DNA from 4 places in the Bacteroides sp. BFG-637 genome. Region 4 is predicted to be linked to each of the others. Evidence: riboswitches for the same ligand, from Rfam matches in the RefSeq annotation. Region 4 holds a riboswitch; each other region holds the start of a gene.
What was found. Region 4 has a riboswitch for cobalamin ahead of NXX38_RS18420 (ribonucleoside-diphosphate reductase subunit alpha). Riboswitches for the same ligand answer to the same signal wherever they lie in the genome.
Positions count from the first base shown of each region.

Region 1 (2,202 bases), 1.7 Mb from region 4:
TGGCGACATAGAAATTGATGAACGATGCCAGATGCTTGCGGAAAGATTTGGCCACACCTTTTGCCATGAAGAAATCGAAAGCAGGAATTGCCTGTCCGCCGTGTTGCTCATTCTGGTTCGTCTGGAAGATAATGGTAGCCAGCGTAGCATAACTCTGGATGCTTTGCGGGGTACGGATACTGCCGTTCTTTGTGCGGAAACCGCGTTCAAAGAGGTCGTCCATATCATATTGGATACAGGTTGTCGTCTTTGTCGGATAATAGTCCAAGTCGTGGATGTGAATATCTCCCAACTGGTGTGCTTCGGCAAAACGTTTCGGCAACAAGTATTTATACGTATAATCTTTGGTTACTTCGGAAGCGAACGTCATCATCTGGCCGGCAGGCGTGTGACTGCTCATGTTGGCATTGCTCAAGTTGACATCGTTCTTGTCGATAGCAACGATGCCGTCCATCACTTGCTTCATCTGGGTTTTCTTATCGCGCTCCGTATTCCGCCATTCGCGATAAATAATATATTTCTTCGCTACTTCCGGGCGTACTTTCATCAACGACTTTTCTACTAAATCCTGAATCTCTTCTACGGTAATAGTAGGAGTTGTAAACTGACTGATTACGTTCATAGTGATGTCAGCCACCAACTGCTGCTCATCCTGAAAACCGGTTGCACTGAATGCCTTACTGATTGCATTCTTAATCTTACTGATAGAGAAATCTTCTCTTTTACCATCACGTTTGATGATACAAATTTCCGCGTAGTTCATAACTTTAACTCCCGAAAGCTTATTAAATTAAAAATTGAAAATTGAAAATTAAAAAATTCCGGCAGGTCTTCTGACTTATCTCTCCCTCGCAACACCTTCCCACACCGATGTCGATGCAGTGGCATATTGTGCGGATTCTTAGAGAATTACAGCAGCGGGTACTGTCGCCGATTTACACAGCGTTCCCTCATTGACTAAACCTCTTTTAGCTCCGAAACCGGATACAAAGATAGAAGATTATCTAATAGCTTGGTTAGCTTTTAACATTAAATTTTGGGAAACTTTTCTTTCTCGCTGATATAGAAAGTTTTCCAAAACGGAAAACTTTTTTCTGATTTTAACGCAAGAAGTATTCTGTTTTCATTCATCTTTTTTCCGGAAAACAGACATCTCACAGGACACCTATCCCCTATTGCAGCTACAAAAGTGGGAAATTATTTTCTTTTGTTCTATACAAAATCAAAGAAATATTTCTGCCTTTTAAAAATTACTACTGATTTTTTCTTTTTCACTATGTTTCCGAAAAAGGATTTTCGGAATACGAAAAAAGAAAAGCTGCCTCGTTCATTCGAGACAGCTTTTCACTTATTCCTTAACCTTACGTTTACTCTATGAATGGCTACACGTTTTTACCTGTTACGCGAGCTACGTGCGGGCGACACGTCTTACATATTTACGCTATTCGGTTTCATACCTTTTTCAGATACGCCAACTCTTTTCTATCTGGCTAGTCCTTTTCTATCTGGCTAGTCCTTTTCTACCTTACCGTTTCTCCGGTGGCGGAAACGCAAAACTGCTTCAAGAATATCCAGCAACTTTTCCAATAATAATCTCATCCGTTTTCTTTTAAAGGTTAATAATCCGTTTTAAATACCTGTCACTAATTAATTACTATCTTTTTCCAGGCACGGATTACACAGATTAACACGGCTACTTTGCAGCAATGACAACACTAAAGACCGTGAAATCCGTGTAATCCGTGCCTAAATTATTGTATAAACAAATTCGGTTAAGCGGCCGGATCCGGAGCTTCGCCTCCTCCGCCACCAGGTTCGTTGCCGTCATCCGGGTCTTTGTCAATGACGTCGTCGGCAACAAACGAACCCGCTACATCCTTGATGTGCACAAATTCCACTCCAGTGGTCAATGCGCGGGTAGCACTTCCGTTAGCGGCACGGGTGTATTCAGGGGTAAACTGACAACGCAATGAAGTGATCTGCGAACTGCTGACCTTACTCTCCAACTCCACTCCTTTTCCTCCTGCTTTGGCAATCATAGTAAATGTCCCCAAGCCTTCGAGGCGCACCGTGCGACTGTTGAGCAACTGTTCACGCATCACCGACATCAGGTTACGAATCACGTTATGAACATCACCCGCCGTCAGCGAGGCTTTTTCTGCAATCAATTCCGCCATTTTCTGCGTATTGACCATTTTCCCG
Region 1 is NZ_JANUPD010000002.1:6,450,927-6,453,128, forward strand. Features, by position in the region: gene NXX38_RS25520 (anaerobic ribonucleoside triphosphate reductase) at 1-763, opposite strand, end outside; cobalamin riboswitch at 806-1,000, opposite strand; gene NXX38_RS25525 (HU family DNA-binding protein) at 1,773-2,202, opposite strand, start outside.
Region 1: linked by a shared signal. The riboswitch ahead of NXX38_RS25520 (anaerobic ribonucleoside triphosphate reductase) and the one ahead of NXX38_RS18420 (ribonucleoside-diphosphate reductase subunit alpha) in region 4 are both predicted to bind cobalamin.

Region 2 (2,202 bases), 1.9 Mb from region 4:
CATCGCCAATCTCCGCTGTAAAGATGTAGTAGCTTTAGGACGTGCTCCCTACACCAACTGGATCGGTCAACTGCAACCGGAAGACCAAAAGCGAGTGGACGACGCTATGCAGCTAGTCGGTATGTCCGGTTATGCAGAAAAGACAATGGACAAAATGTCCGATGGCGAATGTCAGCGAATCATGATTGCCCGTGCCCTTGCACAGGATACTCCCGTCATCCTGCTTGATGAGCCGACCGCCTTCCTGGACTTACCCAACCGCTACGAGCTCTGTTTACTTTTAAAGAAACTGGCACAGGACGAGGGCAAATGCATCTTGTTCTCCACTCATGACCTCGACATCGCCTTATCGCTCTGCGACTCCATCATGCTCATAGATAATCCGCAGATGTACACACTACCTACTCAGGAAATGGTGACCAGCGGACATATAGAAAGACTTTTCCGCAATGAATCAGTCACGTTCGATGCGCAGGAGATGAGAGTACGCATCAAATAAACAAACAGATATCCGACAAGAATCAGACTGTGTATAAAATAAATAGGTAGCATTCATTTGGGTTCTATATAAATTCGCTATCTTTGCCCCCGAATTGGTTTCAGATAGCCATATCAACTATCTGAATTAAAAGGGAATCGGGTGTAAATCCCGGACAGTCCCGCTGCTGTGAAACTCTATTCAACTTCTTGATATTTACTTTGGCAGTGAATACTAAAGTTACACCGCATTAGTTTACTATAACTTTTAATTATAAGGATGCTATTATGGCATCCTTTTTTTGTATTGATACAAAGATAATATTTTCTATTCTTCTACGAAAATATTTACCATATTATTTGCATATCTCGTTTATTTTCACTATATTGTAACAGATTAAAAGATAAGCGTTATGAAAAAGAGAAGGGAAAGACAAAGCATTATAGAGTTCAGAGCTTCCTTCCCCGATGAAGAAAGCGCAATTAGATTCTATGAGAAAATAAGATGGAAAGATGGAGTGGTTTCCCCATTCGATCCGACATCTAAAGTGTACAAATGCAAGAACGGTAAATACAAGTGCAAGAATACTGGGAAGTACTTCACTTATAGAACTAAAACATTCTTTGCTAATTCCAAAATGGATTTTAGAGATTGGTTATACGCTATTTCTATGCTTATCAATAATAAAGGTGGTATTTCTTCATATCAGCTAGCCGATGATTTAAAGATTTCACAAAAAACGGCTTGGTATATGCTTCATAGGATAAGAGTTTCAATGGCTAAAGAGAACAATCAGAAGTTATCCGGTGAAGTTGAGATTGACGAAACATTTGTAGGTGGAAAGAATATTAATCGCCACAAAGATAAGAAAGTCGAAAAAAGTCAAGGACGTAGCTATAAGGATAAAGTTCCTGTATTCGGTGCTTTGGAAAGAAACGGGAAGATTTTCGCAATGGTTGTTCCGAACACCCAAGCAAGTACCCTAGTTCCTATTGTAAAGAAGAATGTTGAAGTAGGAAGCACAATCTACACTGACGGATGGAGCTACAAAGGATTAGAAGAGGAATATGGACAGTTATCAGTAGATCATAGTAAGAAATTCTATGGGATGCTCTTAGTAACCGATGACGGAGAGATTATCGAAGTCACAACAAATAGAATCGAAAACGCATGGTCTGTTTTCAAAAGAACGATTAAAGGTACGTATATTCATGTCAGCAAGAAGTATCTACAAAAGTACGTTGACGAATTTGTTTTCAGATTTAACACCCGAAAAATTAGCAGAAATGAAAGAATTGAATTACTTTTGCAATATGCAGCAGCTTAGATATTATGGCAAATAACAAAGACATAAAGAAGGACAAACCTAAGAAGGAGAAGAAAAAGAGGAAACCTGTATATGAAATACAAGGCTTCGTTCTCACTATACCCGAAGATAAGCTAAAAGAAGCGCTGCTAGGAATGAGCAAACCAAATCCCGAAAAAGAGTAAAAAGGACACATTCTATATCCTAACAAATTTATTTTTTATTAACATCGCGCCCTGTTAGATAAAATTTATGCGTTTTATCTAAAAATACAACATAAAAGGTGTCTCCAACAACATGTCCAATTATTACAGTCCGATTAAGTATATGGATTCTAGCCCACTTAGCATCTTCTGGAACACCTTGTGGATATTCAAATTTAGTTCGTTCTTTCTTAGGGAAAGAACCATATATCGCA
Region 2 is NZ_JANUPD010000002.1:6,645,598-6,647,799, forward strand. Features, by position in the region: gene NXX38_RS26240 (ABC transporter ATP-binding protein) at 1-499, shown strand, start outside; cobalamin riboswitch at 578-732, shown strand; gene NXX38_RS26245 (IS1595 family transposase) at 891-1,805, shown strand; gene NXX38_RS26250 (hypothetical protein) at 1,811-1,969, shown strand; gene NXX38_RS26255 (hypothetical protein) at 1,998-2,202, opposite strand, start outside.
Region 2: linked by a shared signal. The riboswitch ahead of NXX38_RS26245 (IS1595 family transposase) and the one ahead of NXX38_RS18420 (ribonucleoside-diphosphate reductase subunit alpha) in region 4 are both predicted to bind cobalamin.

Region 3 (2,202 bases), 3.5 Mb from region 4:
CAGAAGTGATAATCAACAACTCCTCCGATGTAGAGTATCGTTCCCGGTTCAAGCCTACAAACAAACTCCATAAACGCAAAGGACTGTTCGGCAAAAGACTGGCAGCCGTCGCCATCCAAATAGAAATGATAGGCGACATCCAACGGATTTTCTACTGCCTGTTTGAGATAATAGGTCGAACCCCATTCCAACATATTATCTACCGTAAGAGCATCCGCTCTCTTTTTGATATTGGCGACATACTCCTCTTTCCATTGCTCTATTCCACCATTATAGCGCATGGTGTCATCGGATATAAGCTCGAACATTCCGTTGGGTAAGGCATGATTGACCAAATTGGCAATATCCTCTTTACGGTTTTCCTCGTCTATTTCTGAACAATAGTCATAGAAGCTCCCGTCTCCTTGCTGGAGTGTGTCCTCATTCAGATAGTTTTCTTTGTCTATCGGCTCCGTTGAAATTTGAAAAATCCTGCTGTGCATAATTGTAAATTTTAGATTGTCAAACATTTTCTTGTTTCCCTTTTCTTGAAGCTCTTCGGCTTCTCGTCGGGGAATGATTTTTATGCAGGACTGACAGCGGAAAAAGGACGGATAAGGCAAGTAAACAGTGTACGGGATGGAACGGAATACCCAACCGCCGAGTGCAAGGGCAAAACCCGGCTCGACCGGCTTTGTTCTGCAACGAGACGGGGGCTAAAAGCCCATCTTCGATTTGCGGAAGGCTGCCGTGAAGAATATCCGGGAACCGTTAGCGAAAGCGGTACTTGACGACCGGACGCACGCTGTACCTTTGCATAGAAAACCTCTCCGAAGAGAATTGCTGACGTGAGATGAGAAAAAGCCATAATTGAGAAATGTTATTATTCATAAAGGGGAAGGACTATTCATAGTTGTTATAAATGTTTAGTTGGCATGAAAATACAATTCGCACTATAAAATAATCTTTTCTTGAAATAAAAATTAGGGAAAAAGAAACGAGATTAAAAAATAACCATTAACTTTGCACCAGTCAAGTTTCCAATCGAAGCGTCGAATGGAATTAAAAGGGAATCCCGGTGAAAATCCGGAGCTGTACTCGCAGCTGTAAGTCCTATTAAAGTTTATCGCACTCTTTGCCACTGGTGAAAGCTGGGAAGGCGCGATAAGCGGGATGAGCCAGAAGACCTGCTTGATGAGATATGATTTAGTGACCACGGGATAATTGGCATTAGATTAAAATGAACAGAGGCTCGTCCAAAGACACCTAATATTCTTTTTGATAACCGATTTCTCATTCGTTGCAAATCTATCGCAAGGAAAACGAATGTGTAATTAAACTTTTTTGTTTAACTTTTAATAATTGAGTTATGAAAAAGAATCTTAAATTCTTGGCAATGGCTGTTGTAGCAATGGCCGCCGCAGTGTTCACAGGATGTTCGTCCGATGATGACTTCCTTGCTCCGTATGAGGAGAGTGCGATTCAAACCCGCGCGATAAGTTCTACCAATGCGCTTATCAATTTTGATAACGTACCTTCCAGCGTAATGGCTTCTGACCAGTATGGAAACAATCTCTATTCTGCCACGGCCAACGGCAAGCAGGTAACGACCGGCTACATCACTCAAATCGGGCAAACCGGTACGTACATTCAGTTCCCGATTAACTATTTGGAACAAGAATGGGTAAGCGGACAGCCTTGGGAATATGAGTTTTGGAATGGTGGTTTTGCCATCTCTAATTTCCATAATCTGACACAGGGTGATTATGAGAATCAATGTAGCGTTTATGATAAGAATGGCGGTCATAGCGGTAAAAATTTTGCCGTTGCTTTCGGTTATAGCGATTCATACAATGATGCGGGAGCAACCTATGACAAGTGCGCCAAGATTTACTTGACCAATGCAACCGGATATAAAGTCGAAATTCCAAAGAAGCCAGTTAAGGGTACACCGAAATATGGCAAATTCAACAGTGTATGGGTCTGCAATACAACTTATACCTACTTGGTCATGAAGGATGGCAACTCGTTTACACAAGGCTCTTTGTCGGCACAAAAAGGATGGTTTAAGGTGGTATTTGTTGCGTTGGATGCGACGGGTAAACCTACAGGTAAGGAAGTAGAATACTATTTGGCAAACTTCGATTCCAGTAAGGATGCAGAATCAGGCTTGGCCAATCAAATCCGTACTGGTTGGAGCCAAGTGGACTTAAGCGGTTTAGG
Region 3 is NZ_JANUPD010000002.1:1,263,789-1,265,990, forward strand. Features, by position in the region: gene NXX38_RS05410 (hypothetical protein) at 1-482, opposite strand, end outside; gene NXX38_RS05415 (hypothetical protein) at 528-770, shown strand; cobalamin riboswitch at 997-1,189, shown strand; gene NXX38_RS05420 (DUF4465 domain-containing protein) at 1,349-2,202, shown strand, end outside.
Region 3: linked by a shared signal. The riboswitch ahead of NXX38_RS05420 (DUF4465 domain-containing protein) and the one ahead of NXX38_RS18420 (ribonucleoside-diphosphate reductase subunit alpha) in region 4 are both predicted to bind cobalamin.

Region 4 (2,202 bases):
CAATACCAGTCTGACTATATCCTTGATGCTAATGGTTCGTCTGGAAAGACGTGGATCATTCACGCAATCCCAATACCTCTTTTCCCATTCTTCCCCGTAATAATCTTCCAGACAATATCCTTTGATAGTCATAATCTCATTCGGACAAAACAAATACCACTGCTTATTCAAATCTTCTTTTGCCATTTGCCAGAACAAGTCCGGGTAGCATACGGAGGGAAATATATCATGAGCTTTCATGCGGTCATCCCCATTATTCGTACGGAGTTGAAGAAATTCCGGCAAGTCTTTATGCCATACATCCAGATATACAGCTACAGCCCCCTGACGCATTCCTAACTGATCGACGGCTACGGCAGTATCATTCACGAGTTTCATCCATCGGATTACTCCACCTGCCACACCTTTGAAACCTCGGATGTTTCCACCCGCAGCACGCACCTTCCCGAAATACATTCCCATACCTCCACCAAACTTGCTGACCATGGCAAAATTGTCTATACTGCGGTAAATGCCTTCCAAACTGTCAGGCACCGTATCAATAAAACAACTGGAAAGTTGATGATAAGGTTTACGGGCATTGGAAAGGGTAGGAGTTGCCATCGTTACTTCCAGCTTGCTCAATAAGTCATAGAACTTTCTTACCCATTGCAACCGATCGCGTTTCTCCGGCATGGCAAGATGTAAGGCTATCCCCAAGTACATTTCCTGCACAGACTCCATAGGTTCGTGTGAGTGAGTACGGATCAGGTAACGTTTGGAGAGCAGGTCCAGCCCTGAATAATTAAACAGTTTATCCCTTTCCGGACAGATAAATCCTGCAGCTTCTTCTATTTCCTGTTGTGAATAAGAATCCAGGATATAGCTGCCATATAAACCTTCATTCGTTAGATAACGTAATTTCTCATAGAATGAATGTATATCTGAAATTCTTGCCTGTTTTTCCTGCTTTTCTGTCAGTTGAAAGTTGAGTAACCGCGCGGCTATAAACTCCCAGTCCGGTGCTTCCTGCGTGGTCAGTTCTACCGCAGCTTTGACGAGTGCCGACAAGCGTTCGTCTGACGACATTTCCGGTTTGCAGAAACTGGAGAACTTTTCCGCCAACACAGTCAGACTATATTCATTACTGGTAAAGTCTTTCTGTATTTCCTTTAGCACATCCATTATTTGTGGATTGCCCGTCCCTGTGGTGATATCGTTGATCGCTTTTCTGCGCTCCGTGCGTTGCCAGCGATAGAGAATATAGTTTTTAGCTTCTGCATAAAAGCCATGCTCCATCAGGCAGCGTTCCACTTCATCCTGTATGCGCTCCACATTGCAGTTTGCACTATTACTATGTACAAACTGTTCTACTTCATTCACCATTTCCTGAATGGTTTCTTCTATTATTTCCTGGCCTGTACTGGCGAAGCTTTTTTTAATTGCAACGGCAATTTTCTCCCTGTTATAGGATTCCGTCGTCCCATTTCTTTTGGTTATTTGCATGAGAACTTTATAAAATATGTTGTTGTATAGTTTCGAACTGTATCCCTAATCCCACGAGTAGAAACAGTCTTTAATGAATGGCAGGTCTTCTGACTAACTCCCTTCCTGATCCCTTCCCGGCCTACAATTCACAGCCAGTGGCAAAAGTCTTTATCAGAAAGTTATAGAGATTCACAGCAGCGGGACTGTCCGGGATTTACACCCGGTTCCCTTTTAATCCAAAACAACCGAAAGGTCATCCGGAACCGATTCGGAAACAAAGATAATGAAAATTGTAATTAATACAATATTGTTTCCGTTTTATATAATATCATTTTGCATTATCTGATAATTGTGTAGTAAAGGTTTATTTAACAGGATACGATGTAAAATGCTGAATTTAATAGCTATATTCGCGTAAGTATTTATTAATACACCAATAACACCCTATGAGAATGAAACACTGCCTATTCGTTTTTTTGCCGATATTTATATTATTTATTAGTTGTCGGCAAAAAGTGCAAAGTAACTTTCAGCCGGATATTTCCAATCAGACAGAAACCGTTTATGATTTTCCGGAAGAATATGCTGAAGAGATTATTATCACAGGTAAAGTTTTGAACCGTGAATTTTATCCACAAGAAAAAGAACTGACACTTATTATTCCATTTTTCAGAGATATGGAAAATCAGTACCGTACTCCCATTCAAGAGGATGGTTCTTTCTATTTTACTTTTC
Region 4 is NZ_JANUPD010000002.1:4,764,461-4,766,662, forward strand. Features, by position in the region: gene NXX38_RS18420 (ribonucleoside-diphosphate reductase subunit alpha) at 1-1,485, opposite strand, end outside; cobalamin riboswitch at 1,547-1,750, opposite strand; partial or broken gene NXX38_RS18425 (TlpA family protein disulfide reductase) at 1,920-2,202, shown strand, end outside.